One region of the Salmonella sp. A1325 genome, then DNA from elsewhere that is predicted to be linked to it. Evidence: predicted binding sites of a transcription regulator. Region 1 holds the regulator's gene; each other region holds the start of a gene.

Region 1 (7,761 bases):
TTGTCCATAAAGTGGAATCCACCAATAGTTATGTGGTTTGCCACCTGTTCGACCAGCCGACGCACAGCTCGGCCATGTTTATCTGCGATCGTTGTGGCGTGGTGAAGGAAGAGTGTGCCGAGGGCGTGGAAGACATCATGCATACGCTGGCGGCTAAAATGGGATTTGCGCTACGACATAACGTTATTGAGGCGCACGGTCTGTGCCCTGCGTGCGTAGAAGTAGAAGCGTGTCGCCATCCGGGCGACTGTGGTCACGATCACTCGGTGCTGGTGAAGAAAAAACCGCGTTAGCCTGAACGGAAAAACGGGCGGCAGTAGAGAGGGGCACGCCCGCATTCATAAGCAAACAGTGGGAAGCACATCCATGTACTCCTGGTAGGGGAAAACGTATTACCAGCGATAGTTGTTACGGGTTTCCCAGTCAACAACCTCTTTTTCCGCCTGATCTTTCTGGTAACCGTAACGCTCCTGGATTTTACCTACCAGTTGGTCGCGTTTACCTTCGATAACGGTCATATCGTCATCGGTCAGTTTGCCCCATTGTTCTTTCATTTTACCTTTAAACTGTTTCCAGTTACCGCCGGCTTCGTCTTTATTCATCATCTTGTCCTCATCATTCGGTTAGGAATAGCAGGTGTTATTCGCCCAAATGCTCTGCAATTTCTGCTGGACGTGATAATAATTGTAGGCAGGAATTCGGCCTTCGGTTTTATATTCAGAATTTTTAACCGTCACGATCTGGCAAACCATGTACCCTCGCGCCAGTGACGACGCCAGATAAGGCTCAACGACAGACCGCGAAGCGCCAGGAACACGGTTAATGCCAGCCATAAACCATGATTTCCTAATACCGGCAGGGCGAAGAGCGTCAGCGCAAATCCTCCCGCGGCGACTGCCATGCTATTGCGCATTTCGGCGGCGCGCGTCGCGCCAATAAACATACCGTCGAGCAGATAGCACCATACGCCCACCAGCGGTAATACCACCTGCCAGATAAGATACCGATCCGCCAGTAGCTGTATTTGCGGCAATGAGGTCAGTAACGCGACAAAATGTTCGCCTGCCAGGGCATAGACTGTGGAAAACAACAAGGCCACAATTCCCGACTGACGACACGCCGCTCGCCAGACGTCCAGTAGCTTGCTACCGTCACGCGCGCCGTAAGCCTGACCGGAGTGCGCCTCCACCGCATAAGCAAAACCGTCCAGCGCATAGGCCGTAAAGGTGAGTAAGGTCATCAGGACTGCATTTACCGCGATAATATCGCTGCCCAGCCGCGCGCCTGACACCGTGATTGCGCCAAAACAAAGCTGAAGGAGCAATGAGCGCAGCATGATATCGCGATTGAGCGCTAAAAGGCGGCGCACGTTGCCGCGCCAGGCCTGTTTTAGCATATCCAGCGACACACCGCGGAGATGGAGAACTTTACGTACCATCATGAGGCCGATCAGTAACGTGGCATATTCTGCGATGACCGTCGCCAGGGCGGCGCCCTGCACGTTCATATGAAGTCCCATCACCAGCCACAGGTCGAGCGCGATGTTGAGGATATTGCCCACGACCAACAAGATAACCGGCGCCCGCGCATACTGAACGCCTAACAGCCACCCGAGCAGCACCAGATTCGCCAGTGACGCGGGAGCGCTTAGCCAACGAATTTCAAGGAAGCGTCTCGCCTGCACCAGGACAGCGTCGTTCCCGCCGACAATATGTAAAGCCAGCTCGATAAGCGGCGTGCGAAATAGCACAATCATCACGCCAGTGCCCAGCGCCAGCAATAACGGTTGAATGAGCGCCCGGGCTAACGCCTGCGGATTTTTGGCGCCAAATGCCTGCGCCGTTAGTCCGGTGGTGCTCATACGTAGAAATAGCAGCAGCATGAAAAGAAAGCTGGTGGCAGTCGCGCCCACCGCCACGCCGCCCAGGAAAACCGGGCTGTCCAGATGACCAATCACCGCCGTATCGACCAGCCCCAGTAAGGGGACGGTGATGTTAGAAAAAATCATCGGCAGCGCGAGACGCCAGAGAGCTTTATCAGAGGAGGTAAAAAGCGGCATGGAGAAAAGCCTGACAAGGAGTTAAACGAAACGAGCGCATTGCCGGATGGCGACGTAACGCCTTATCCGGCCTACAAATTAATCATCTCAGGAACTGCATTCCCGTAGGCCTGATAAGCGCAGCGCCATCAGGCTGCACGATTGCCGGATGACGGCTTACAAGGAGATTAAAAAGAGATTACAACCATTCCCCGTTGCGAATGACGCCTACCGCCAGCCCTTCAATCGTAAAGCTTTGTTCGCGCAGATCCACCACTATCGGTGTAAACTCGCTGTTTTCCGGCAGCAGCTCCACTTTATTGCCCTGCTTTTTCAGGCGTTTTACTGTCACTTCATCATCAATGCGAGCGACAACCACCTGGCCATTACGGACGTCCTGCGTTTTATGTACCGCCAGCAAATCCCCATCCATAATACCGATGTCTTTCATCGACATACCGCTCACGCGCAGCAGGAAATCGGCGCTGGGTTTGAACAGCGAAGGATCGACCTGGTAATGGCCTTCAATATGCTGCTGCGCCAGAAGCGGTTCACCCGCCGCGACACGCCCGACAAGCGGTAATCCGTCCTCTTCTTCCTGTAACAGACGGATACCTCGCGATGCGCCGGAAACGATTTCAAGCACCCCTTTGCGCGCCAGCGCTTTAAGATGTTCTTCCGCCGCGTTTGGGGAACGGAACCCCAAACGCTGCGCGATTTCCGCACGCGTCGGTGGCATACCTGTCTGGCTGATGTGATCCCGGATGAGATCAAACACCTCTTGTTGCCTGGCCGTTAACGCTTTCATTCCGCCCCCTGGGTGTATATACAGTCATGCTGTGAGTATATACAGTTAAAGGTGATTTTGGAACCACAAACGGCGCAAAAAACAAGAGATTTATAAAATTTGGAACCTTTATCGAAAATGTGACCATAACAGGATGCCCCAGGTCATCAGGGCAACGAAAATAGACAGTAGCACCGCAGCCGATCCCATATCTTTCGCACGGCCGGAAAGCTCATGGTATTCAGAACCGATGCGGTCCACGACCGCTTCAATAGCGCTGTTGAGGATTTCAACAATCATGATAAGTAAAACGGAACCTATCAATAACACACGGGTAATCGCATCCACATCCAGCCAGCAGGCGATGATGACGCCCAGCAATACCGCGATACTTTCCTGGCGAAACGCCGCTTCGTGAGTCCATGCGGCGCGAAATCCTTTCCAGGAATATCCTGCCGCTTTGATAATTCTGGTGAATCCAGTGGTATTATTGGCCATCAAAAGAACCTTTTTACATTATTAACGTCAATGACATTATACGGTTGCCCTGCACGATTCGGACTGCCGTAACGCAGCGCGAAGTATGACGGGATACAACAGAAATTCGCTAAACTTTCTGATATCCTTGCACCGCATTTGCATTATTAACCAGAGGCTTTACATCGTTTATGTCCGGCTGGCCACGAATTTACTACAAATTACTGAATTTACCATTAAGCATACTGGTAAAAAGCAAGTCTATTCCGGCGGAACCCGCCCAGGAATTGGGGCTCGATACTTCTCGCCCCATTATGTATGTCTTGCCATACAACTCAAAAGCGGACTTACTGACGCTGCGGGCGCAATGTCTGGCGCACGATCTCCCGGATCCGCTGGAGCCGCTGGAGATCGACGGCGCGCTGCTGCCACGCTATGTATTTATTCACGGCGGACCGCGTGTCTTTACCTATTACACGCCAAAAGAAGAGTCGGTGAAACTTTTTCACGATTATCTCGATCTGCATCGGAGTAATCCGGCTTTGGACGTGCAGATGGTGCCCGTTTCCGTGATGTTTGGCCGCGCGCCGGGTCGTGAAAAGGGAGAAGAGAACCCGCCTTTACGCATGCTGAACGGCGTACAGAAATTCTTTGCCATCTCCTGGCTAGGCCGCGATAGCTTTGTCCGATTCTCGCCGTCCGTCTCATTGCGTCGCATGGCTGATGAACACGGCACCGATAAAATCATCGCACAGAAGCTGGCTCGCGTGGCGCGTATGCACTTTGCTCGCCAGCGCCTGGCGGCGGTTGGCCCACGCCTGCCCGCCCGTCAGGATCTGTTTAACAAACTGCTGGCCTCGAAAGCGATCGCCCGCGCGGTAGAAGACGAAGCGCGCAGTAAGAAAATCTCTCATGAAAAAGCGCAGCAAAACGCCATTGCGCTGATGGAAGAGATCGCGGCGAACTTCTCTTACGAGATGATTCGTTTGACCGACAGGATTTTGGGGTTTACCTGGAACCGACTTTACCAGGGGATTAACGTGCATAACGCCGAGCGCGTACGCCAACTGGCGCACGACGGCCATGAAATCGTCTATGTACCCTGTCACCGCAGCCATATGGACTACTTGCTCCTTTCTTATGTGCTGTACCATCAGGGACTGGTTCCGCCGCACATTGCCGCCGGTATTAACCTTAATTTCTGGCCCGCTGGCCCGATTTTCCGTCGTCTGGGCGCGTTCTTTATTCGTCGTACCTTTAAGGGGAATAAACTCTATTCCACCGTCTTTCGCGAATATCTGGGCGAGCTGTTCAGCCGCGGCTACTCGGTTGAGTATTTTGTCGAAGGAGGACGTTCGCGTACCGGACGTTTGTTAGACCCGAAAACCGGCACCCTGTCGATGACTATCCAGGCGATGCTGCGCGGCGGTACCCGTCCAATTACGTTAGTGCCTATTTACATCGGCTATGAGCACGTCATGGAAGTGGGCACCTATGCGAAAGAGCTGCGCGGCGCGACAAAAGAGAAAGAGAGTCTGCCGCAGATGCTGAAAGGCTTGAGCAAGCTGCGCAATCTGGGTCAGGGCTACGTTAACTTTGGCGAACCGATGCCGCTCATGACGTACCTGAACCAGCATGTGCCGGAGTGGCGCGAATCTATCGACCCTATAGAGGCCATACGCCCAGCCTGGCTGACGCCGACGGTAAATAGTATCGCCGCCGATCTGATGGTGCGTATTAACAACGCTGGCGCGGCAAACGCGATGAACCTGTGTTGTACCGCACTGTTAGCGTCGCGTCAGCGCTCGCTCACCCGCGAGCAGCTCACCGAGCAGCTTGATTGCTATCTCGATCTGATGCGCAATGTCCCTTATTCCACAGACTCAACCGTTCCTGCCGCCAGCACTGGCGAGCTCATCGCTCACGCGCTGCAGATGAATAAGTTTGAGGTCGAGAAAGACACCATTGGCGATATCATCATCCTGCCGCGCGAGCAGGCGGTGTTGATGACCTATTATCGTAACAATATCGCGCATATGTTGATTATGCCTTCGCTGATGGCGGCGATTATCACCCAGCATCGTCGCATTTCGCGTGATGCGTTGCAGCAGCATGTTGAAGCGCTCTATCCGATGTTAAAAGCGGAGCTGTTCCTGCGCTGGGAGCGCGAGGAGTTAGCCTCGGTCATTGACGCTCTGGCCAGTGAAATGCAGCGTCAGGGGCTAATCACCCTGCAGGATGATGAACTGCATATCAACCCGGCGCATTCCCGTACGCTGCAGCTGCTGGCGGCAGGCGCGCGTGAAACGCTACAGCGTTATGCCATTACGTTCTGGCTGTTGAGCGCCAATCCGTCCATCAACCGCAGTACGCTGGAGAAAGAAAGCCGTACCGTGGCGCAACGTCTGTCTGTCCTGCACGGTATTAACGCGCCGGAGTTTTTCGACAAAGCGGTGTTCAGTTCACTCGTGTTGACGCTACGGGATGAGGGTTATATCAGTGATACGGGCGATGCCGAACCGGCAGAAACGATGAAGATATATCAGATGCTTGCCGATCTGATTACCTCTGATGTCCGTCTGACGATTGAAAGCGCGACGCAGGGCGAGTAAGCCAGTGCCTGAAATGCCCGATGGCGTAAGCTTATCGGGCAACTGATATGACGTATTGAAAATTTTGGCTTTGTAGGCCGGGTCCGCCCGGCATGACATCAGAAGTGCCAGTAACTCATCGCCAGCCCTAAAAATAGCACCAGGCCAACGTAGTTATTGTTCATAAAGGCTTTAAAGCAGGCTTCACGTTCACGGTTCGCAATCAGTTTTTGCTGGTAGACAAACAGCGCGCCCGCCACCAGCACAGACCAGTAATATCCCCATCCCAGACCATTCAACCAGCCGATCAGCGCCATTAACGCCATGACGCCAAGCTGCAGAATCCCGATAATCAATGTGTCATAACGACCAAACAGGATCGCCGTCGATTTAATGCCTATCTTGATATCATCATCTCTGTCGACCATCGCATATTGCGTATCGTAAGCCACCGCCCAGAGAATATTGGCGAGGAACATCAGCCAGCAGCTCAACGGCAGGGATTCGCTCACCGCGGCGAACGCCATGGGGATTGACCAGCCGAAAGCGGCCCCCAGCACGACCTGCGGCAGGTGGGTGTAGCGTTTCATAAAGGGATAAACCCAGGCCAACGCCAGCGCCGCCACGGAAAGCAGAATCGTCATGGCGTTCAGCGTCAGCACCAACAAAAACGCCAGCAGCACCAGTACCACAAACAGGTTGCGCGCTTCTTTCTCTGTCACGGCGCCGCTGGGTAAAGGCCGGTTGACCGTACGTTTTACATGTCCGTCAAATTTACGATCGGCGTAATCATTCACCACGCAGCCCGCCGCGCGCATTAACCACACGCCAGCGACAAAAACTGCCAAAATCCACAGCTGAGGCATACCCGGCGTCGCCACCCATAGCGCCCAAAGCGTCGGCCAGAGCAGCAGCAACGCGCCAATAGGCTTATCTGTACGCATCAAACGGTGAAACGCCAGCAGCTTACTCTGCGTCAGACTCCACTCCATCTTTATCTTCCTCTCAGTACAGCGGCGATGCAGGTAAAAAAAGCTCGGTAAGCAACAGTGGCTTTCCGCTCAACCGCAGTCGAGAGCGGCGCCCCCATAGCGTTGCATCGCGTCCAATTTCAATAAAATCGCGGGTCAGTGTCGATGATGTAAATAGATAACGTCCAAGCGGGGTTTTACCCAGATGTTGTAAGACCTGTTCAGGTCCGCACAGCGTGGATTCCGGTACCACGGTACGTCCGGCAAGCCAGGGCTCGCCGTCAGCGCAAAGCAGTATCTCACGTAACCAGTAACGGGATTCGGATGGCAGTAAACCTGACGCTTCCTCGACCTCGCTTTGGCCGACAAACGCTTCCCGAATCAGCGTCACGCTTACCCGCTTTCCCAGTTGCTCAAAACGTTTAGTCATAGAATCTTCCAGCAACAGCCAATCCAGCAAATGGGGTTCAAGCGCAGGAATCGCATCAAAATAGCGCAGCGCACGCAGTTGCGTTAACGCAGGGTGTGACATGCCTTACTCTCCGATTCATAACCTAAAGTCATTGTATCTCAGAAAAGACATTACGGGGGGCGCAATCACAATTAAGTGATCTGTTGCGCAACAAAAAAATAACAATTCGCATGAAATGATAAAAAAAGGTGCGCCAGGAGACGCACCAGTTGCTGCAAAATCAGCACTGTGGGGAAACAATTACCCCTTGCCTTTTACACTGCTGATAAAGGTGGAACGGGCAGATGTCGATCCCAGACGTTCGGCCTCATCAAGCAGTTTCAGCGCTTTATCGACGTCGCCTTTCGCTACGGCATCCTTAATCGCTTTATTAAAGTAGCTTTCCGTATCGTTCAACATCGGTTCGCTTTTCTTCGGCGCGACTG
Region 2 (7,761 bases), on a different contig from region 1:
CTTTGCTGGCATGGATAGTCATGAAATCTATCTGTAACTTTGGCCAGCGAGTCGCCGCTTTTTGTAGACTCGCGGGTTTCAGATGGTGATAGCGCGCCAGCACCAGGATACGTTCATCCTCCTTCGCATAGCCGGATAATTTATCCAGTAACGCGTCCAACTGGCTTTCATCCAATAACGTCACCGCTTTTTTATCGCCTGGGGTCAGGCTATTTAACGGTTTTTTAAGCTGGTGCGGATTCTGCTGTACAAAGCGATTGGCAATATCGCCAATCCGACTGTTAAAGCGGTACGTGGTGTCCAGGTGGCAATGCTCGCCCTCGCCGAACGTCTGATGAAACGCCGTCGTTAAGGAGAGCTGCGCCCCGCTAAAACGGTAAATCGCCTGCCAGTCATCGCCAACGGCAAACAGCGTAGTCTGGCTATTCTGCTTGCGCAGCGCCTCTAACAGCGCCGCCCGTTGTGGGGAAATATCCTGAAATTCATCGACCAGAATATGCTTCCACGGGCTGATAAAACGCCCTTTTTCGAGAATCACCATTGCCTGATGGATCAGCCCGGAGAAATCAACGGCATTTTCCGCTTTCAACGCGCTTTTCCAGGCCTTTAGCAGCGGCGCCATCAGCTTAATGCGTTTGCCAAACAGCTCGCGGCACTCCTCTGGCGCGCCAGCAATCATTTCTGCCTGCCCGCCGCCGTGCATACGCATCAAACTGACCCAACGATCCAGGCGGGGGGCCAGACGCCGCTGCAATGTCTCATCGTCCCAGAAATTACCTTCCGACACCGCCCACTGCATCTCCTCTTCCAGCCACTGACGCCAGCCTTTGGCCTGCGCTTTTTTCTCGCTACACTGCTGACGCCAGGTGTGCAGAAATAGCTGATGCCGCGCGGTGGCGTCACTTTCCAGCTTACTGACAACCGGCGCTTTTTTACTGCCTTGCTGAATAATATACAGCGCCAGCGAATGGAACGTACGGGCAGTAATCTCTTCCGTATGTAAGCGCTCGCGGATACGCTCATCCATCTCCTCTGCCGCCTTGCGACCAAACGCCAGTAAAAGAATTTGCCCCGCATCTGCTTGTCCGCGCGCCAACAACCAACCCGCGCGCGCCACCAGCACCGAGGTCTTGCCGCTTCCCGCCCCCGCCAGTACCAGTAACGATGATTCGCCGTTAACCACCGCCCTGGCCTGGGAAGGATTAAGCGGAGAGGATTCTATCTGCGTAAAAAAGTCGGCATGCGCTTCCAGCATGGCATCAGCATACGCCTGATTATGCTGCTGCCGACTTCCCTCGCTATCCTGTAACCAGGCCAGACACTTACGCCATATCTCGCGACAGTGAGCAAACTCCTCCAGACGTGAGACCGGCAGCGGCAAGGCGGCAAACGTCTGGCGAATTTCATGTTCCAGCCCCCGAACGCGTTCACGGGTAAGCCATTGGTTTTCGCCCGTTCGCTCACTAATACGCGCCCATTGCTCCTGTAATGCCTGCGCGGCGACATCACTCATCTCCTGGCTCCAGCGACGCCAGTGCGCGTCCAGATAGCGATGGAATTGCTGGGTTTCCGACCACTCGGTACCGTGCAAACGCACGACTTTATCCTCCGGGAGGACAAACTCCAGCTCGCCCCATACCAGCCCACGTTTGCAGTGAATCGCCAATAACTGATTGAATGGAATAAGATATTCATGCCTGTCGCCAGACACTTTCACCCCAGCGTTGAGGATCACGGCACGATCATACGGGTGTTGCGCCAGACGTTTTCCAAGAGAAGTTGCTTTCAGTTCCATGACTCAGCGAATCCAGACGTAAAGATGTGCTTATCAGTGTAACCGCCAGAGAAAACGTGCTCCAGTCTAAAAAAACGTTACAATTGCCCGCAGTGATAGAAAACCGGAATGAACTGAGGGTTTATGCGTACCGTTCTGAATATTTTAAACTTTGTACTGGGCGGCTTTGCCACTACGCTGGCCTGGCTGCTGGCGACGCTGGTCAGTATTGTGCTTATTTTTACCCTGCCGCTGACCCGCTCCTGCTGGGAGATAACCAAACTGTCCCTGTTCCCTTACGGTAATGAAGCCATTCACGTTGACGAACTTAATCCGGCGGCGAAAAGCGTATTAATGAATACTGGCGGTACCTTGCTGAATATTTTCTGGTTACTTTTTTTCGGCTGGTGGCTATGCCTGATGCACATTGCCTCCGGTATCGCGCAGTGTGTCACTATCATCGGGATACCTGTCGGTATTGCGAACTTTAAAATTGCCGCGATTGCGCTTTGGCCTGTCGGTCGCCGCGTCGTCTCTATAGAAACCGCTCGCGCCGCGCGAGAAGCTAACGCGCGCCGCCGTTTTGAATGATCGGGACAAATAGCCTTTATGTTAAGTCCGTTGATTCGCCGTTATACCTGGAACAGTACCTGGCTGTATTACATCCGCATTTTTATCGCTCTGTGCGGCACCACTGCCCTGCCCTGGTGGCTGGGCGACGTCAAACTTACCATCCCGCTCACGCTCGGTATGGTTGCCGCGGCGCTAACCGATCTCGACGACCGCCTTGCCGGACGCTTGCGTAATTTAATCATTACCTTAATTTGCTTTTTTATCGCATCGGCTTCTGTGGAGCTGCTCTTTCCCTGGCCGTGGCTATTTGCGTTGGGCTTAACGTTATCCACCAGCGGATTTATTCTGTTGGGAGGATTAGGGCAACGCTATGCCACCATCGCGTTCGGCGCGTTACTCATTGCCATCTATACGATGCTGGGTACCTCTTTATACGATCACTGGTATCAGCAACCTCTACTCCTGCTGGCAGGCGCAGTATGGTATAACCTACTGACGCTAACCGGGCATCTGCTATTTCCGATCCGTCCGTTGCAGGATAATCTGGCACGCAGTTACGAACAGTTAGCGCACTATCTGGAACTGAAATCACGTCTGTTTGATCCTGATATTGAAGATGAAAGCCAGGCGCCGCTCTATGATTTAGCGTTAGCGAACGGGCAGTTAATGGCGACGCTGAACCAAACGAAAGTGTCGTTGTTGACTCGCCTGCGCGGCGATCGCGGTCAACGCGGTACGCGCCGCACCCTCCATTACTATTTTGTGGCGCAGGATATTCATGAACGCGCCAGTTCTTCGCATATTCAATACCAGACGCTGCGCGATTATTTTCGCCATAGCGACGTCATGTTCCGCTTTCAGCGTCTGATGTCGATGCAGGCGCAGGCCTGTACGCAGCTGGCGCGCTGTATCTTACTGCGTACGCCGTACCAGCATGATCCGCGTTTTGAACGCGCCTTTACCCACATTGACGCCGCGCTTGAACGTATGCGCGCCAGCGGCGCTTCTTTAGAGCTGTTAAATACGCTTGGGTTCTTATTAACCAACCTACGCGCCATTGATGCGCAACTGGCGACGATCGAGTCGGAGCAGGCCCAGGCAATGCCGCGCAATGAGTCAGAAAACCAGTTGGCTGATGATAGCCTGCACGGGTTTAGCGACATCTGGCTACGTCTGAGCCGTAATTTTACCCCGGAGTCCGCTCTCTTTCGCCATGCGGTACGCATGTCGCTGGTATTGTGCATCGGTTATGCTCTCATCCAAATTACCGGGATGCGCCACGGATACTGGATATTGCTCACCAGCCTGTTTGTTTGCCAGCCTAACTATAACGCGACCCGCCATCGCCTTGCGCTCCGGATTATCGGTACGTTGGTAGGCGTTGCGATCGGCCTGCCGATTTTATGGTTTGTCCCTTCGCTTGAAGGACAGTTAGTTCTGCTGGTGATTACCGGCGTGCTTTTCTTCGCATTCCGTAATGTGCAGTATGCCCATGCGACGATGTTCATCACCCTGCTGGTATTACTCTGCTTTAACCTCCTGGGCGAAGGCTTTGAGGTAGCGTTACCGCGCGTCGTCGACACGTTAATTGGCTGCGCTATCGCCTGGGCTGCGGTCAGCTTTATTTGGCCGGACTGGCGCTTTCGCAACCTTCCCCGGGTACTCCAGCGCGCCACCGATGCTAATTGCCGCTACCTTGATGCGATCCTTGAGCAATATCACCAGGGACGGGATAACCGCCTGGCCTATCGCATTGCCAGACGCGACGCGCACAACCGCGATGCAGAACTGGCATCCGTGGTTTCTAATATGTCGAGCGAACCCGACGTCACGGCCGAAACCCGGGAGGCGGCGTTCAGGCTGCTTTGCCTCAATCACACTTTTACCAGCTATATCTCCGCCCTCGGCGCGCACCGCGAAAAGCTCAGTAATCCGGACGTGTTGGGGCTTCTGGATGACGCGGTCTGCTACGTTGATGATGCGCTTCATCATCAACCTGAAGACGAACAGCGCGTACACCAGGCGCTGGAGGGTTTAAAGCAGCGAGTTCAGTCGCTGGAAACACGTCCGGACAGCAAAGAACCTCTGGTTGTTCAACAAATTGGTTTGCTCATTGCCTTACTGCCCGAGATTGGACGCTTGCAACGGCAAATTTCACCGCCGACTTCTACATTAATTACCCAGCCGTAAGCGAATGAGCCCAGTCGGCAAGCTCCTGGCGACGACTCGCCGGGAGCGCCGCTTCATGTACGCCGACAATTGCGCCTTCCAGGGCATACAAAACTTTCACCGTCAGCAAGGGATTGCTTTGTCGCAACCTTAGCCAGCACATTTTCGCGCCCAGTATGCGTAACATATTTTCGTCCTTTATCCCTGACTCATTGAGCAATGTTTCCAGATGGAAGGTCATATTGGGGAGATCTTTGAGCCTGTGTTGTAAAATACGGCTGTGTTTTTCCTTCATTGCCGCGTCAAGCGAATACTTCGATAAACGTACCAGCTGCTGCTGATCGCGCCACAGGCTTTCATCCACCCGGTAATAGTTGAGCATAACGGGACGTCCACACTTCATAAACATGAGCCAGGCGGGAGGATGCTTCACACAGTAGGGTACGCTTTCTTCACAGGCGCGGAGATAAAGCTCGCCATTAGCCACCATCGCAAAGACGGTATCCTCCACGGTCAGACTATAGCTACCGAATAAAGATCGATACTGGATCGTCCCCAAAGAGGCCAAATATTCTTGCGATTTATAGATCCTGTCATAAGAGAGTGCTCTCATAAAATTCCTTTTAAATCATAAAGTAAAAGAATGATTTGCAGTAACGGATCCGTTAATGACGAAAATAGGCAACTTATACTCCGCGAGCAAGATGATTTTTATTTTTGACGCCACTAAGAATAAAAATTGCGAGACAGTTTCCGAAAATAGAGTTGATCTTTCATCGCCACAGGGGTACTGTATGAATATACAGTAACTCACAGGGCTGGATTGATTATGTACACTTCAGGTTATGCAAATCGTTCTTCGTCATTTCCTACCACTACCCACAACGCTGCGCGCACCGCTACGGAAAATGCCGCGGCAGGACTGGTCAGTGAAGTTGTCTACCACGAAGACCAGCCCATGATGGCGCAACTCCTGCTTTTGCCTTTACTCCGTCAGTTAGGCCAACAATCACGCTGGCAGCTCTGGCTCACGCCGCAGCAAAAGCTCAGCCGTGAATGGGTACAGTCTTCAGGTTTGCCATTAACGAAAGTGATGCAAATTAGCCAGCTTGCGCCTCGTCATACGCTGGAGTCGATGATCCGCGCTTTGCGTACAGGAAATTACAGCGTGGTAATTGGTTGGTTGACTGAAGAACTGACAGAAGAAGAACATGCCAGCCTGGTTGAAGCAGCGAAGGTAGGTAATGCGGTAGGGTTTATCATGCGCCCTGTACGTGCGCACGCTTTACCCAGGAGACAACATTCCGGGCTAAAAATTCACTCTAATTTGTATCATTAAGTAAAATTAGGATTTATCCTGGACTTTTTTTTACGCGAACGCATCTCCTTTGAGTGGTAACGTTTTTTTTGCGAGAAAGCTTGCCAGAAGCGGTTTCCGCAATTTTTGCTGTACGATTTATCATCTGAAACTGTTAAATGATGTGTATATCCAGCATGTTTTTTTCACATGTCTGACGGAGTTCACACTTGTAAGTTTCCAACTACGTTGTAGACTTTACATCGCCAGGGGTGCTCAGCATAAGCCGTAGATATCGGTAGAGTAACTATTGAGCAGATCCCCCGGTGAAGGATTTAACCGTGTTATCTCGTTGGAGATATTCATGGCGTATTTTGGATGATAACGAGGCGCAAAAAATGAAAAAGACAGCTATCGCGATTGCAGTGGCACTGGCTGGTTTCGCTACCGTAGCGCAGGCCGCTCCGAAAGATAACACCTGGTACGCTGGTGCTAAACTGGGCTGGTCTCAGTACCATGACACCGGCTTCATTAACAATGATGGCCCGACTCATGAAAACCAACTGGGCGCAGGTGCTTTTGGTGGTTACCAGGTTAACCCGTACGTTGGCTTTGAAATGGGCTACGACTGGTTAGGCCGTATGCCGTACAAAGGCGACAACATCAATGGCGCTTATAAAGCTCAGGGCGTTCAGTTGACCGCTAAACTGGGTTATCCAATCACTGACGATCTGGACGTTTATACCCGTCTGGGTGGTATGGTATGGCGTGCAGACACCAAGTCTAACGTCCCTGGCGGCGCGTCTACTAAAGACCACGACACCGGCGTTTCCCCGGTATTCGCGGGCGGTATCGAGTATGCCATCACCCCTGAAATCGCAACCCGTCTGGAATACCAGTGGACTAACAACATCGGTGATGCCAACACCATCGGCACCCGTCCGGACAACGGCCTGCTGAGCGTAGGTGTTTCCTACCGTTTCGGCCAGCAAGAAGCTGCTCCGGTAGTAGCTCCGGCACCGGCACCGGCTCCGGAAGTACAGACCAAGCACTTCACTCTGAAGTCTGACGTACTGTTCAACTTCAACAAAGCAACTCTGAAACCAGAAGGCCAGCAGGCTCTGGATCAGCTGTACAGCCAGCTGAGCAACCTGGATCCGAAAGACGGTTCCGTCGTCGTTCTGGGCTTCACTGACCGTATCGGTTCTGACGCTTACAACCAGGGTCTGTCCGAGAAACGTGCTCAGTCTGTTGTTGATTACCTGATCTCCAAAGGTATTCCGTCTGACAAAATCTCCGCACGTGGTATGGGCGAATCTAACCCGGTTACCGGCAACACCTGTGACAACGTGAAACCTCGCGCTGCCCTGATCGATTGCCTGGCTCCGGATCGTCGCGTAGAGATCGAAGTTAAAGGCGTTAAAGACGTGGTAACTCAGCCGCAGGCTTAAGTTTCCGTCTGATAAAAAACCCCGCGTCGCGGGGTTTTTTGCTCTGGTCTGGGTGACAACGCCTTTCAGCGTTACTTCTTGCCTAATAACGCCTGTAAATCCTGCTTTAACGTGGTCATTTGCGTGGCATATTTCTCTTTATGCTCCGCGTCTTCTATCAGTTGCACAATCGTTTCGGATAATGTTTTACCGCGTCGCTGCGCAAGGCCCGCCAGACGCTGCCAGACCATAAACTCTAAATCGATAGATTTTTTGCGCGTATGCTGATGTTCCGCATTGAAGTGTCGTTTGCGTCTTGCCCGAATGGTTTGTTTCATCCGATTAAGCAAGGCAGGATTCATATGCCTGTCTATCCAGACATTTACCCGCACCGGTTCATTTTCGAGGGCCAACAACAAATTGACGGCTTCCTGGGCAGCACTGGCTTCCACGTAGCGGGTGATCAACTCCCCTTCGCGGTGCTTTTTCACCAGATATTTCCATTTCCAACCGCTTTC
Region 3 (7,761 bases), on a different contig from region 1:
TAATGGGCGCTTGTCTGACCCAGTTACGTCAGACGAAAGAGGTACTGCTGACTGAGGCCAACGCGGTGTCCGATAATCCGCTGGTCTTTGCCGAGGCGGGGGAGGTGATCTCCGGCGGTAACTTCCATGCTGAACCGGTTGCCATGGCGGCGGATAATCTGGCGCTGGCGATAGCGGAAATCGGCGCGCTATCGGAGCGGCGCATCGCGCTGATGATGGATAAACATATGTCGCAGTTACCGCCGTTCCTGGTGAAAAATGGCGGCGTTAATTCCGGTTTTATGATTGCCCAGGTCACCGCCGCGGCGCTCGCTAGTGAGAATAAAGCGCTGGCGCACCCGCACAGCGTGGATAGCCTGCCGACCTCGGCGAATCAGGAAGATCATGTCTCAATGGCCCCGGCGGCAGGGCGGCGACTCTGGGAAATGGCGGCGAATACCCGCGGCATCATTGCCGTGGAGTGGCTGGCTGCCTGTCAGGGGATAGATTTACGGGAAGGGTTAACCTCCAGCCCGTTACTGGAACAGGCGCGGCAGACACTGCGCCAGCGGGTGGCGCACTATACGCAGGATCGTTTTTTCGCGCCCGATATTGAGTGTGCGACGGCGCTGCTGGCGCAAGGCGCGTTACAGCGTCTGGTGCCGGACTTTATGTGAATGCTGCCGGATGGCGCGGCGCTTATTCGGCTTACCCAACCCGTTGGCAGGGTAAGACGTTTACGCCGCCATCCGGCACAGCGTTTAACTGAACATCGCCGTGATCGAGGCGCTGGCGAGCGAATGGAAATGCACGTTAAAGCCGACCATCGCGCCGCTGGCGTCTTCATCAACCTCAAGACGCTCGACGTCCAGCGCGTGAACCGTAAAGATATAGCGGTGCGTTTCCCCTTTAGGCGGCGCCGCGCCGCCGTAGCCCGCTTTACCGAAATCGGTACGCGTCTGAATGACGCCGTCTGGTACGGCCACCAGGCCTGAGCCGAACCCCTGGGTCAGTACGCGCGTATCCGCCGGGAGGTTCACCACCACCCAGTGCCACCAGCCGGAGCCGGTCGGCGCGTCGGGATCGTAACAGGTCACGACAAAACTTTTGGTGCCCATCGGCACGTCGTCCCAGGCCAGATGCGGCGAAATATTATCGCCATCATAGCCCATACCGTTAAAAACGTGGCGATGAGGAAGTTTATCTCCATCGCGCAAATCGTTGCTGATAAGTTTCATGCGTTCTCCTTTTGACTCACCAGAAGTGTAGCCAGAAGCAGCATCGCTTACCGCTGATTAATGGCTAAAAAATGTTTCATTGTGTGCCGCGTCATTGACCGCCTGGGTCAAACGGCGCAGTTGATCCGGACGAATAATGTAGGGCGGCATCAGGTAGATTAGCTTGCCGAACGGCCTGATCCAGACGCCTTGCCCGACGAAGAAGCGTTGAAGCGCCGCCATATTGACCGGATGCGTGGTTTCAACCACCCCAATCGCACCCAACACCCGCACATCCGCCACCCAGGGAGAACTTTGCGCGGGAGCTAACTCAGCGCGTAACTGAGACTCGATAGACGCCACCTGCTGACGCCATTCGCCGCTTTCCAGCAGCGTCAGGCTGGCGCAGGCGACGGCGCAGGCCAGCGGATTCCCCATAAACGTCGGGCCATGCATAAAACACCCCGCCTCGCCGTTGCTAATAGTCTCTGCAACCTGGCGTGTCGTGAGCGTTGCCGAGAGGGTCATGGTGCCGCCGGTTAAGGCTTTGCCGAGACACAGAATATCCGGCGCGATCCCGGCGTGCTCGCAGGCGAACAGTTTGCCGGTACGGCCAAATCCGGTGGCTATTTCATCGGCAATCAGCAGAATGCCTTCGCGATCGCACATGTTACGAATACGCCTGAGCCATTGTGGATGATATATGCGCATCCCGCCCGCGCCCTGAACGATAGGTTCCAGAATCACGGCGGCTATTTCATGGCGATGCGCGGCCATCAGGCGGGCAAATGGCGCGATGTCGCTTTCATCCCATTCGCCATCCATCCGGCTTTGCGGCGCCGGCGCGAACAGATTCTCCGGCAGATAGCCTTTCCACAAGCTGTGCATGGAGTTATCCGGATCGCACACCGACATCGCGCCGAACGTGTCGCCATGATAACCGTGGCGAAACGTCAGAAAACGCTGACGCGATTCGCCGCGCGCCTGCCAGTATTGCAGCGCCATCTTCATGGCCACTTCTACCGACACCGAACCAGAGTCGGCCAGAAAGACACACTCCAGCGGCTCAGGCGTTATCGCGACCAGCTTACGGCACAGATTCACCGCAGGTTGATGGGTTATGCCGCCGAACATGACATGCGACATGGCGTCAATTTGCGCTTTCATCGCCGCGTTCAATTGCGGGTGGTTATAACCATGAATGGCCGCCCACCACGAGGACATCCCCTCAATCAGGCGTTCGCCCGAGGCGAGAACCAACTCGCAGCCTTCGGCCCGCTCAACGGGATATACCGGCAGCGGCGAGGTCATGGAAGTGTAAGGATGCCAAATATGGCGTTTATCGAAGGCCAGATCGTCCGTTGTCATAATCGACTTGTAAACCAAATTAAAAAGATTTAGGTTTACGAGTCTACACCATATCAAAAACAAACAACATATTTTGGAGAAGCCCGATGGCTCGCCACCCACGCTGGACACTGTCGCAAGTAACCGAATTATTTGAAAAACCACTGCTGGAATTGCTGTTTGAAGCGCAGCAAATTCATCGCCAGCATTTCGATCCGCAGCAGGTACAGGTTAGTACGCTGCTGTCGATCAAAACCGGCGCCTGCCCGGAGGATTGTAAATACTGCCCGCAGAGCTCGCGCTATAAAACCGGGCTGGAAGCCGAGCGTTTAATGGAAGTGGAGCAGGTACTGGACTCCGCCCGTAAAGCGAAAAACGCCGGTTCGACCCGCTTCTGTATGGGGGCGGCCTGGAAGAATCCGCATGAACGCGATATGCCTTATCTGGAGAAGATTGTACAGGGCGTCAAAGCGATGGGGCTGGAAACCTGTATGACGCTCGGCATGTTGAACGAGAGCCAGGCGCAGCGTCTGGCTAACGCCGGGCTGGATTACTACAACCACAACCTCGATACCTCGCCGGAGTTTTACGGCAATATCATCACTACCCGTACCTATCAGGAGCGCCTCGACACGCTGGAAAAAGTCCGTGAAGCAGGGATTAAAGTGTGCTCCGGCGGCATTGTGGGTCTGGGCGAAACGGTTACCGATCGCGCCGGACTGTTGTTGCAGTTGGCGAACCTGCCGACGCCGCCGGAAAGCGTGCCAATTAACATGCTGGTGAAGGTGAAAGGCACGCCGCTTGCGGATAACGATGACGTGGATGCGTTTGATTTTATTCGTACTATCGCCGTAGCGCGCATCATGATGCCGACCTCATACGTGCGTCTTTCCGCAGGACGTGAACAGATGAACGAGCAGACCCAGGCGATGTGCTTTATGGCCGGGGCGAACTCGATTTTCTATGGCTGCAAATTGTTAACTACGCCAAATCCGGCAGAGGACAAGGATCTGCAGTTATTCCGTAAGCTGGGGCTGAATCCGCAGCAGACCAGGGTGCTGGCGGGCGATAACGAGCAGCAGCAACGTCTGGAGCAGACGCTGATGACGCCTGACACCGATGATTATTACAACGCGGCAGCCTTATGAGTTGGCAACAACGCGTCGACGATGCGCTGACGGCGCGTCGGGCGACGGATACATTGCGCCGCCGCTATGTGGTGTCGCAGGGCGCCGGACGCTGGCTGGTAGCGAACGGGCGACAGTATCTTAACTTCTCCAGCAATGATTACCTCGGCTTAAGTCAACACCCGCAGATTATTCGCGCCTGGCAACAGGCAGCGACGCGTTTTGGCGTCGGCAGCGGCGGGTCGGGTCATATCAGCGGTTATTCCGTGGCGCACCAGGCGTTAGAGGAGGAACTGGCGCAATGGTTAGGATATTCGCGCGCGCTACTGTTTATCTCTGGCTTTGCGGCGAATCAGGCGGTCATTACCGCCTTAATGAAAAAAAATGACGGGATTGTGGCCGACAGGTTGAGTCATGCTTCCCTGCTGGAGGCCGCCAATCTGAGTCCGGCGCAGCTTCGCCGCTTTATCCATAACGATACGCAGCATCTGTCGCGTTTACTGCAATCGCCCTGCGTGGGCCAGCAACTGGTGGTGACAGAAGGTGTATTCAGCATGGACGGCGACAGCGCGCCGCTGGCGGAAATCCAGCACATTGCCCGCAGGCATCATGCCTGGCTGTTGGTTGATGATGCGCACGGCATCGGCGTGACTGGCGATGAGGGGCGGGGCACCTGCTGGCAACGGGGGGTGAAGCCTGAGTTGCTGGTGGTGACTTTCGGTAAGGGGTTTGGCGTCAGCGGCGCAGCGGTGCTCTGCTCGGAAAGCGTCGCGGATTATTTGCTGCAATTCGCCCGTCATCTGGTTTACAGCACCAGTATGCCGCCCGCCCAGGCGCAGGCGTTAAGCGCCTCGTTGGCGGTGATCCGTAGCGATGAAGGTCGTGAACGGCGCGAAAAACTCGCCGCTCTGGTTCAGCGCTTTCGGGCCGGCGTTAACGCGTCCCGATTTACGCTACTGAATGCCCATAGCGCCATCCAGCCGTTAATCGTGGGCGATAACAGCCGTGCATTGCGCCTGGCGGAGGCGCTGCGTCAACAAGGATGCTGGGCGACGGCGATTCGTCCGCCGACGGTGCCTGTCGGCACGGCGCGCCTGCGCTTAACGTTAACGCAGGCGCATGAAGCGTGCGATATAGACCGTCTGCTGGAGGTGCTGCATGGCGCAGGTGAATAAGCAGGCTATTGCGGCGGCGTTTGGCCGGGCCGCATCGCAATATGAACAGCACGCCTCTTTGCAGCAACACAGCGCGGATGCGCTGCTGACGCTGTTGGCAGGCCGCCAGTTTGCCAGTGTGTTGGACGCAGGCTGCGGCCCTGGACGTATGAGTCGTTACTGGCGAGAGCGGGGGAGCGAAGTGACCGCCCTGGATCTTTCGCTGCCGATGCTGCAACAGGCGCGCGATCGTCAGGCGGCGCATCACTATTTGCTGGCGGATATCGAAGCGATTCCCCATGACGCCGAAGTTTTTGACCTGGCCTGGAGCAACCTGGCGGTCCAGTGGTGCGGCGATTTACGTGATGCGTTGAGCGAGTTGTATCGGGTTGTACGGCCCGGCGGCGTGGTGGCGTTTACCACCTTGTGCCAGGGGGCGTTGCCGGAGCTGCGTCAGGCATGGCAGGCCGTCGATAATCGCGCTCACGCGAATAGCTTTTTGCCGGAAGAGGCCATTGACCACGCGCTGCGCGGCTGGCGGGCGTCTCGTCATACTCAGGCGATGACATTGTGGTTTGAGGATGCCCTGAGTGCGATGCGCTCGCTTAAAGGCATTGGCGCCACCCATCTTCATGAAGGGCGGGAGTCGGATGTATTAACCCGCGCCCGGCTTAGACAGATTCAGTTGGCATGGCCGCAGCGGCAGGGGAAATATCCGCTGACGTACCATCTTTTTATGGGAGTGATTGAACGTGACTAAACGCTATTTTGTCACCGGTACTGATACTGAAGTCGGTAAAACGGTCGCCAGTTGCGCCTTATTGCAGGCCGCAACGCAGTTAGGTTATCAAACCGTAGGCTATAAGCCCGTCGCTTCCGGCAGCGAAATGACAACCGACGGGCTACGCAATAGCGATGCGTTGGCCTTGCAGCGTAACAGCAGCCTGCCGCAACCTTATTCCGCTATCAATCCTTATACTTTTGCCGAGCCTACCTCTCCCCACATCGTTAGCGCCGACGAAGGCCGGGCGATAGACGCGGCGGTATTATCACGCGGATTGCGAACGCTGGAGTCGCAGGCAGACTGGGTGTTGACAGAAGGGGCGGGCGGCTGGTTTACGCCGCTCTCTGCCACGCTGACGTTTGCCGACTGGGTACAGACGGAGCAGCTGCCGGTGATTCTGGTTGTTGGCGTCAAGCTGGGCTGTATTAATCACGCCATGCTGACGGCGCTGGCGGTAGAACAGGCCGGATTACCACTTGTCGGATGGATAGCCAACGACATACAGCCGCCGGGCGCGCGTCATGGTGAATATCTCGCGACGCTTCGCCGCGTCATACCGGCCCCGCTGTTAGGGGAAATCCCGTGGCTGGGCATTTCTCCATCGCAGGCGGCGACAGGACAGTATCTGGACCTCAGCCCCCTGGAACGCGCCTGACCGTGCTTAAAAATCGCCTTCTTGCAGGATCTGACGATCCTGCTGTTCTTTCGCCAGACCCTCCTGACGTCGCCATGCTAAAAATGTGCAAAATGTGAGCGTCTACGCCTCAATTTTTCCCTTCTCGTTAGCCAATAATCTGCCAAAAATAGCGATAATTTTTTTTTATCGCCCGGCGAAAACGTCAAGGGCTGATTTTGCCAGGCGGCAGGGGATACGGGCTGGAAGCAGTTATCCACTATTCCTGTGGATAACCTTGTGTATTAGAGTTAGAAAACACAACGTAAGCGAGAGGCGACGCGGCCTGCGACTAAATTGGCGCGAAAGACGGCTTGAGAAAATATCCCTTTTTAGACAGCAAGTTATATAAAATCAATGGTTGTAAAGGAAGGGGGATACGTTGACATAAAACTTTCATCATCCGACTTGACAAATGTTAAAAAAGACTCTGGTCTGGGGATAACCAGCACACTGCTGGAATTTTACCCCGCGACTGTCTATGTTTTACCTCTAAATAGCGTGGGATATCTGCCGATAGCCATTATATACTGAAGTGTTACTGTTTTTTCATCCAGTATTTTTTATTGGCAATATTCACCGTCGAGAGTAAAATTACACCCCTGCCCGCTCACTCCTTCAGGTAGCCGCTCATGAGTAAACCGTTCAAACTGAATTCCGCTTTTAAACCTTCTGGCGATCAGCCGGACGCTATACGTCGTCTGGAAGAGGGGCTGGAGGACGGGCTGGCGCATCAGACGTTATTGGGCGTGACCGGCTCCGGGAAGACATTCACCATTGCCAACGTCATTGCGGACTTGCAGCGGCCAACGATGGTGCTTGCGCCCAATAAAACCCTGGCGGCACAGCTCTACGGCGAAATGAAAGAGTTTTTCCCGGAAAACGCGGTGGAGTATTTCGTCTCCTACTATGACTACTATCAGCCGGAAGCGTATGTGCCAAGTTCGGATACGTTTATCGAAAAAGACGCTTCGGTAAACGAACATATTGAGCAAATGCGGTTGTCGGCAACGAAAGCGTTGCTTGAGCGACGCGATGTCGTGGTGGTGGCTTCCGTGTCCGCGATTTACGGTCTGGGCGATCCGGATCTCTACCTGAAAATGATGCTGCATCTGACGGTGGGAATGCTGATTGACCAGCGCGCGATTTTGCGTCGGCTGGCGGAATTGCAATACACCCGTAACGATCAAGCTTTTCAGCGTGGTACCTTTCGCGTGCGCGGCGAAGTGATCGACATCTTCCCGGCTGAATCTGACGACATCGCGCTACGCGTTGAGCTGTTTGATGAAGAAGTGGAACGCCTGTCGCTATTCGACCCGTTAACCGGGCAGGTAGAGTCAACGGTGCCACGTTATACTATCTATCCCAAAACGCACTACGTGACGCCGCGCGAGCGTATTCTGCAGGCGATGGAAGAGATAAAAGATGAGCTGGCGGACAGGCGTAAAGTCTTGCTGGCAAATAATAAGCTGCTTGAAGA
Region 4 (7,761 bases), on a different contig from region 1:
GGCGAAACGAAACCAATCTTGCCGTGGTAAGGTTTGTCAGGACGACCGTCGGTATACAACAGAATGTCGCGCCCCGGTTGTGTCTGACTGAGGTTGCGTTCATCGACATAGGCGCGCACCCAGACGGGGCGGGTCAGCGAGAGCGTTAATACCGTGCTGCCGGCGTTCAGCATACTGCCAGGCTCGACCGCGCGGGTGAGCAAGGTTCCGTTGGCAGGCGCGATAAGCGTGGTGTCCTGCAAATCAAGCTGCGCCTGCGCCAGTTGGGCCTTTGCCTGTTCCAGGCTGGCTTTCGCCTGGGCGATATCCTGTTCACGATTACCGGTACGGTACTGGCTCAGTTTATCCTGCGCGGACTTCAGCGTCGCCTGCGCCTGATCGCGCGATGAGCGGGCGTTTTCCAGATCGTTAGCGGAAATGGTGCGGCTTTTCCACAATCCTTGCTGGCGGTTATAAAAGTTTTGCGCGTAGTCATAGGCGGCTTGCGCCTGTCTGACGGCGGCGGCGGCCTGGGCTATCTCTTCATCGCGATAGCCTGCCAGCATCAAATCATATTGCGCCTGCGCGACCGACACGCCAGCTTTCGCCTGCATTAGCGCGTTTTCGTATGGCGCGTGATCCAGTTCGCCGAGCACCTGTCCGGCTTTGATGGCATCGCCTTCATCAACATTCAGCGACGCCAGCCTGCCGCCGACGCGAAAGCTGATATTGACGGTACGGATATCGACATTACCGTATAGCGTCAGCCCATCGTCCTGCCGACTTTGATACCACCAGGTTCCACCGGCAATCACAGCGACGATCGCTGCGATTGCCAGTCCGATAACGACAGGTTTTTTCATCAGTCCAGACTCCTTTGCGTTAAACCGTGCAGAATAAGATCGATGTGGCAGGTTACCGTCTGGTAAATCAGCTCCGCTTTTTCTTCATCAAACTGCGGCCAGCCGGTACGTAACAGAATAGTTTCTTTGCCGAGACGGAACGCCAGCACTTCGCCCAGTAAGGCATGGGTATGCAAAATCATGCGCGTATCATTGGCGTCGCAGCCGGTATAAGCGGCAACCAATCTTGTCAGATGGGTGTGCAACGGATCGATAACTTGTTCATGAACCAATTGGTAGGCCGACGTGGGAGAGAGCTGCTCGCGTGAAATAAATTTGCTCAGGTTAACGGTGTCTTCCTGCGTCAGCAGCATAATCATGTTCTTGCAGGCGAGCAGAATGAGCTCGCGTATGGCGTCCCGGTCAGGGACAGGCTGGCGAAACAGACGTTCCGCCTTTTCAGCATGGGGGCGAAATTTTTCGCCAAGAAAATCGGCAATCCACTGGGCGCAGGCGAGGTATAAATCCTCTTTTGAGCCGAAATAGTAAGTAATGGCGGCAATATTTTGCCCCGCCAGCGCGGCGATATCGCGCGTGGTGGCATGGAGGCCATACTCGCCAAACTGCGCCAGCGCGGCGGCAATGAGCTGACTTTTCGCCTGCTCGCCCTTGGTGGTCGTGGTGGGAATATTCATCACACGCCCTAATACTTAATCAATCGATTGATTAAGACTATGACTCATAATGGCACTTGTCCAGTGTGGTCGATTAATTTGTCTTTGCCACCTTCCGGGATAATTTATGCGCCGCATCACAAAAACTGCTACACTCCGCCCCTTCATGACATTGTGGTTTTTGTCATTCCAAATTTGAGCATCTCCCTGAAAACTACACCGGCAACGGTCGGGGCGGTCCGGAGTAGTTATGTCTTTTGATTCCCTGGGATTAAACCCTGATATCCTGCGCGCCATTGCCGAGCAGGGTTACCGTGAACCTACCCCTATTCAGCAACAGGCAATTCCTGCCGTGCTGGAAGGCCGCGATCTGATGGCCAGCGCCCAGACCGGAACCGGTAAAACGGCGGGTTTTACCCTGCCATTATTGCAGCACCTGATTACCCATCAGCCGCACGCTAAAGGTCGTCGCCCGGTGCGCGCGTTGATCCTCACGCCAACCCGCGAGCTGGCGGCGCAAATTGGCGAAAACGTCAAAGATTACAGTAAATATCTCAATATTCGCTCGCTGGTGGTATTTGGCGGCGTAAGCATTAATCCGCAGATGATGAAACTGCGCGGCGGCGTGGATGTGCTGGTGGCGACGCCGGGACGTCTGCTCGACCTGGAACATCAAAATGCCGTGAAGCTGGATCAGATTGAGATTCTGGTACTGGATGAAGCCGACCGTATGCTGGATATGGGCTTCATTCACGACATTCGTCGCGTGCTGGCGAAACTGCCGGCGAAGCGTCAGAATCTGCTGTTCTCCGCCACGTTCTCCGACGACATCAAAGCGCTCGCCGAAAAGCTGTTGCGCAACCCGCTGGAAATCGAAGTGGCGCGACGCAACACGGCCTCAGAGCAGGTGACGCAGCACGTGCACTTTGTCGATAAAAAACGCAAACGTGAACTGTTGTCGCAGATGATTGGCCAGGGCAACTGGCAGCAGGTGTTGGTCTTCACCCGCACCAAGCATGGCGCGAACCATCTGGCGGAACAGCTTAATAAAGACGGTATTCGCAGCGCGGCGATCCACGGTAATAAATCGCAGGGCGCACGTACCCGCGCGCTGGCCGATTTTAAATCCGGCGATATTCGCGTGCTGGTAGCGACGGATATTGCGGCGCGTGGTCTGGATATTGAAGAGCTGCCGCACGTGGTCAACTATGAACTGCCGAACGTGCCGGAAGATTATGTACACCGTATTGGCCGTACCGGTCGCGCGGCGGCAACTGGCGAGGCGCTGTCGCTGGTCTGTGTTGACGAGCATAAACTGTTGCGTGATATCGAAAAATTGCTGAAAAAAGAGATCCCACGCATTACGACGCCGGGCTATGAGCCGGACCCGTCGATTAAAGCGGAGCCGATTCAGAATGGCCGTCAGCAGCGCGGCGGCGGCGGTCGTGGACGCGGACAAAATCAGGGGGGAGCGGGGCGCAGTCAGCAGCCGCGACGTCAGGATAGCGGGGCGGCGAAGGCGAAACCAAAACCGCGCACAGGCGAGGGGAAACCCGCTGGCGACAAAGCACGTCCGCCGCGTCGCCCGCGCAGAATCACGCCTGCTCAGTAAATTTTATCCGGCAACATGCCCGGTAGCGCGACGCTTACCGGGCCTACGGACTATGCAAATACGTAGGCCGGATAAGGTGCTTGCACCGCCATCCGGCAAAATACACATCGCGTTGCGAGCCGCCTTCCAGAACCGGTAAAAAAGGTACTTCCCGCCCCTGAAATATGACACAATAGTGGCTGTTTATACAGTACTTCAGGTTTTCTCATGGCATTGACCGCTGCGCTGAAAGCGCAAATCGCCGCCTGGTATAAGGCGCTTCAGGACCAGATTCCCGACTTTATTCCCCGTGCGCCGCAGCGGCAGATGATTGCTGACGTCGCCAGAACGCTGGCCGGGGAAGAAGGGAGACATCTGGCTATTGAAGCGCCGACCGGCGTCGGGAAAACCCTCTCCTATCTTATTCCCGGTATCGCCATTGCCCGGGAAGAGCAAAAAACACTGGTGGTCAGTACCGCTAACGTGGCGTTACAGGATCAGATCTTTAGCAAAGATTTGCCGCTGCTACGAAAAATCATCCCCGATCTGCGCTTTACCGCTGCCTTTGGCCGCGGGCGTTACGTGTGTCCGCGAAACCTGGCGGCGCTCGCCAGTAGCGAGCCTACGCAGCAGGATCTGCTCGCCTTTCTTGATGACGAACTGACGCCTAACAACCAGGAAGAGCAAAAGCGCTGCGCCAGGCTGAAAGGGGATCTTGACGGTTACAAATGGGATGGTCTGCGGGATCATACCGACATTGCTATTGACGACGATCTGTGGCGGCGATTAAGTACCGATAAAGCCAGTTGTCTGAACCGCAACTGTCACTATTACCGCGAATGTCCATTCTTTGTCGCCCGACGTGAAATACAGGAAGCGGAAGTCGTGGTGGCGAATCACGCGCTGGTAATGGCGGCGATGGAAAGTGAAGCCGTACTGCCGGAACCAAAGCATCTGCTGTTGGTACTGGATGAAGGTCATCATCTGCCCGATGTCGCTCGCGATGCGCTGGAGATGAGCGCGGAAATTACCGCCTCCTGGTATCGCTTGCAACTGGATCTGTTCAGCAAACTGGTGGCGACCTGCATGGAGCAATTTCGCCCTAAGACCACGCCGCCGTTAGCGAATCCTGAGCGACTTAACGCCCATTGCGAGGAGGTATACGAACTGATCGCCTCGCTCAATGCCATTCTTAATCTGTATATGCCCGCAGCGCAGGAGGCGGAGCACCGTTTTGCAATGGGCGAGTTGCCTGATGAGGTCATGGAAATCTGCCAGCGACTGGCGAAGCTGACCGAGACGCTGCGTGGGCTGGCGGAATCCTTTCTCAACGATCTCAGCGAAAAAACCGGGTCGCACGATATTGTGCGTTTGCATCGGGTGATTTTACAGATGAACCGGGCGCTGGGAATGTTCGAGGCGCAAAGTAAATTATGGCGGCTGGCTTCGATGGCGCAGTCTTCAGGCGCGCCGGTGTCCAAATGGGCGACGCGTGAAATACGCGAAGGGCAACTCCACGTCTGGTTCCATTGTGTCGGTATCCGCGTCAGCGATCAGCTGGAAAGATTGTTATGGCGCAGCGTACCGCACATTATTGTCACCTCGGCGACACTGCGCTCGCTCAATAGCTTTTCGCGCCTGCAGGAAATGAGCGGCTTAAAAGAAAAAGCCGGCGACCGCTTTGTGGCGCTGGATTCGCCGTTTAATCATGTGGAACAGGGGAAACTGGTGATTCCTCAAATGCGCTACGAACCCACCATTGATAACGAAGAGCAGCATATTGCCGAAATGGCAGCCTATTTTCGAGAGCAACTGGAGAGCAAAAAACATCATGGTATGCTGGTACTGTTCGCCAGCGGGCGGGCGATGCAGCGTTTTCTGGAGCATGTCGCTGATGTGCGCTTACTCCTCCTGGTCCAGGGCGACCAGCCGCGTTACCGGCTGGTGGAGCTACACCGTAAACGGGTGGAGAGCGGCGAACGCAGCGTGCTGGTTGGGCTTCAGTCTTTTGCCGAAGGGCTGGATCTTAAAGGCGAGCTGCTGACGCAGGTCCATATCCATAAAATTGCCTTCCCGCCGATCGACAGCCCGGTCGTGATCACCGAAGGCGAATGGCTAAAAAGCCTGAATCGTTATCCGTTTGAGGTACAAAGCTTACCAAGCGCGTCTTTTAATTTAATTCAGCAGGTAGGGCGATTGATCCGTAGCCACGCCTGTCGGGGAGAAGTGGTCATTTATGATAAGCGGTTGTTGACCAAAAACTACGGACAGCGTTTACTGAATGCCTTACCTGTTTTTCCGATAGAGCAGCCTGCCGTGCCAGACGTTATAGTAAAACCAAAAGCAAAACCTGCACGCCGCCGACGGCGTTAATGCTGTGAGCACACTTCAAGGAGCTTTCAATGGATTATCGCAAGATCATCAAAGAGATCGGGCGAGGTAAAAATCACGCCCGCGATCTGGATCTGGATACCGCGCGCGGTTTGTATACCCGAATGCTGAATGGCGACGTCCCCGACCTGGAGATGGGCAGTATATTGATGGCGCTGCGTATTAAAGGCGAAGGCGAAGCCGAAATGCTGGGCTTTTATGAAGCCATGCAGAATCATACCATCAAACTGACACCGCCCGCAGATAGGCCGTTGCCGGTCGTTATTCCCAGCTATAACGGCGCGCGTAAACAGGCGAATTTAACGCCGTTGCTGGCTATCCTGCTGCATAAATTGGGCTTTCCAGTTGTAGTACACGGCGTCAGTGAAGATCCGACCCGCGTACTGACGGAAACAATATTTGAGCTGATGGGGATTGTCCCCACCCTACACGGCGGACAAGCGCAGGCCAAACTGGACGGGCACCAGCCGGTGTTTATCCCGGTGAGCGCGCTCTGCCCGCCGCTGGAAAAACAACTGGCGATGCGCTGGCGGATGGGCGTGCGCAACAGCGCGCATTCACTGGCCAAGCTGGCGACGCCATTTGCTGAGGATGCCGCGCTGCGTTTATCAAGCGTTTCTCACCCTGAATATGTCCCGCGTGTGGCGACCTTTTTTAGCCGCATCGGCGGGCGGGCTTTGCTGATGCATGGTACCGAAGGCGAAGTCTATGCCAACCCGCAACGCTGTCCGCAAATCAGCCTGATTGATAGCCGTGGCGTGCAGGTACTGCATGAGCGTCAGAGCGACACGCACGACGAGCCGCTTTCACTGCCTGCGACTAAAGATCCTGAAATCACCGCGCGCTGGATTGAGCGCTGCCTTGCCGGCCGCGAGCCGGTGCCGCAATCATTAAAAACGCAAATGGCCTGTTGTCTGGTTGCGACGGGAGAGGCAGCGACGTTAGAAGACGGGCTTGCGCGAGTCGAACAGGCTTTTAGCGAATAAAAAAAGCCCGTCCAGTGACGAACGGGCAAATAAGGGTAACAAACAGGGTTAATGAGGGTTGGAGCAGTGGGTCTGTTGGCAAACAGACGAGGGTAATACCCGTCAGAATTCAAACAACAGCGATGTTACAGCCTGAAATCTGGCGGGCAGGTAAATTATTTATAAATCACCGCAGTGCCGCTCATTTTGTCATTACCTACGGCGGAGGTGATGTTATAAGCGCTTGCGCCAGCAGCGGCGGCTTTTTCAGCCAGTTTAGCTTCCAGGCCATCCAGCGTGGTGGCGCCATCGGCAGACACTACGCCGATTTTATGCAAGTTTTGCGTCTGAGACGCGCTAACCGGTTCTGCGGCAAAAGCGCCAAAAGAAAGGGTGGAAAGCGCGATGGCTGCAACAGCATATTTAATGGTTTTCATGATTAATCTCTCGCAGGTTATTCTGTTTATGGGACGATGTTCCGTCGATGTGATGAGTATCACGGTTTTTTGCGAAAGATAAAATCGAATAGAATTGACGGCCTTGCTCAAAAATTTTGAATGACAAATAACCTATTGATTATTAATTAATTCAACGGTGGAATTTACCGTTCTTGTCATCTGGCTTTACAGAGTCGAGGTTAACGGCACATTCTGCGACGCAGAACGCTAAAAAGCATGAGCGTAAAGGAATGGATGATACTGGCGGTTTCGGTAAAGAAAAGTCAGCGTAACTGGCTGTCTTTTGAACCTCTGCGATTATATCCTGAAAATGTTGCGTTATGTAAATCTTTCTCCTGTTGGCAGGATATGCATAACCGAACGCCCGGTACGGCTTTACGCCGCGCTTCAGGGATAGGGTCGCCGCAAGATTCGCATTCATCGCGACTTTCGCCGTGAGGAAGTTCGCCGCGAGCGCGGGCAACGGCATCTTCAATGGTATTGTTGATTTGTTCATTCACTGCGTCGTCATTTGCCCAGCCGGATGCCATCACGCTCTCCTGATTTTAGGGTACCTGAGGTTAAGTGTAGCGCCGTCAGGTGAAAAAATCGCATCGCGCGATCTTTTCAGACCATGAGCAGAACCAATGTCATTCAGATATCCGATCAAACGAGCGAGGCAGGGAATTCGCGGTGGTATATTTACCCCGTGGCGTTATACGGGTATCTTACGCCGCTGCTAAAAGGAGAATGCCATGTCCGCCCAGAAACCGGGGTTACACCCGCGCAACCGCCACCAACACCGTTATGATCTCGCCGCACTGTGTCAGACCACGCCGGAATTGACGTCCTTTCTTATCCGCACGCCCGCAGGTGAACAGA

Evidence for each region. Region 1 encodes LexA, which represses DNA repair genes until DNA is damaged. Its sites were predicted from a motif close to TNCTGTATGTACATACAGNA; they were not measured.
Region 2: the regulator LexA is predicted to act here: its motif matches at 5,305-5,324, upstream of sulA (SOS-induced cell division inhibitor SulA).
Region 3: the regulator LexA is predicted to act here: its motif matches at 6,821-6,840, upstream of uvrB (excinuclease ABC subunit UvrB).
Region 4: the regulator LexA is predicted to act here: its motif matches at 3,281-3,300, upstream of dinG (ATP-dependent DNA helicase DinG).

What each region holds. Positions count from the first base shown of each region.
Region 1 is NZ_JAMLWO010000010.1:147,894-155,654, forward strand. Features, by position in the region: gene zur (zinc uptake transcriptional repressor Zur) at 1-293, shown strand, start outside; gene NAZ64_RS18170 (CsbD family protein) at 393-602, opposite strand; gene NAZ64_RS18175 (hypothetical protein) at 624-737, opposite strand; gene dinF (MATE family efflux transporter DinF) at 734-2,059, opposite strand; gene lexA (transcriptional repressor LexA) at 2,238-2,846, opposite strand; gene NAZ64_RS18190 (diacylglycerol kinase) at 2,955-3,323, opposite strand; gene plsB (glycerol-3-phosphate 1-O-acyltransferase PlsB) at 3,494-5,914, shown strand; gene ubiA (4-hydroxybenzoate octaprenyltransferase) at 6,013-6,885, opposite strand; gene ubiC (chorismate lyase) at 6,899-7,396, opposite strand; gene malM (maltose operon protein MalM) at 7,577-7,761, opposite strand, start outside.
Region 2 is NZ_JAMLWO010000014.1:17,194-24,954, reverse strand. Features, by position in the region: gene helD (DNA helicase IV) at 1-1,795, opposite strand, end outside; gene NAZ64_RS20490 (YccF domain-containing protein) at 1,919-2,365, shown strand; gene yccS (YccS family putative transporter) at 2,384-4,537, shown strand; gene NAZ64_RS20480 (TfoX/Sxy family DNA transformation protein) at 4,524-5,129, opposite strand; gene sulA (SOS-induced cell division inhibitor SulA) at 5,346-5,855, shown strand; gene ompA (porin OmpA) at 6,212-7,264, shown strand; gene matP (macrodomain Ter protein MatP) at 7,336-7,761, opposite strand, start outside.
Region 3 is NZ_JAMLWO010000007.1:28,624-36,384, forward strand. Features, by position in the region: gene hutH (histidine ammonia-lyase) at 1-656, shown strand, start outside; gene NAZ64_RS14570 (kinase inhibitor) at 741-1,217, opposite strand; gene bioA (adenosylmethionine--8-amino-7-oxononanoate transaminase) at 1,275-2,564, opposite strand; gene bioB (biotin synthase BioB) at 2,651-3,691, shown strand; gene bioF (8-amino-7-oxononanoate synthase) at 3,688-4,845, shown strand; gene bioC (malonyl-ACP O-methyltransferase BioC) at 4,829-5,584, shown strand; gene bioD (dethiobiotin synthase) at 5,577-6,263, shown strand; gene uvrB (excinuclease ABC subunit UvrB) at 6,914-7,761, shown strand, end outside.
Region 4 is NZ_JAMLWO010000007.1:54,146-61,906, forward strand. Features, by position in the region: gene hlyD (secretion protein HlyD) at 1-842, opposite strand, end outside; gene cecR (transcriptional regulator CecR) at 842-1,516, opposite strand; gene rhlE (ATP-dependent RNA helicase RhlE) at 1,746-3,107, shown strand; gene dinG (ATP-dependent DNA helicase DinG) at 3,315-5,459, shown strand; gene ybiB (DNA-binding protein YbiB) at 5,489-6,463, shown strand; gene ybiJ (DUF1471 family protein YbiJ) at 6,619-6,879, opposite strand; gene NAZ64_RS14730 (DksA/TraR family C4-type zinc finger protein) at 7,164-7,430, opposite strand; gene rlmF (23S rRNA (adenine(1618)-N(6))-methyltransferase RlmF) at 7,635-7,761, shown strand, end outside.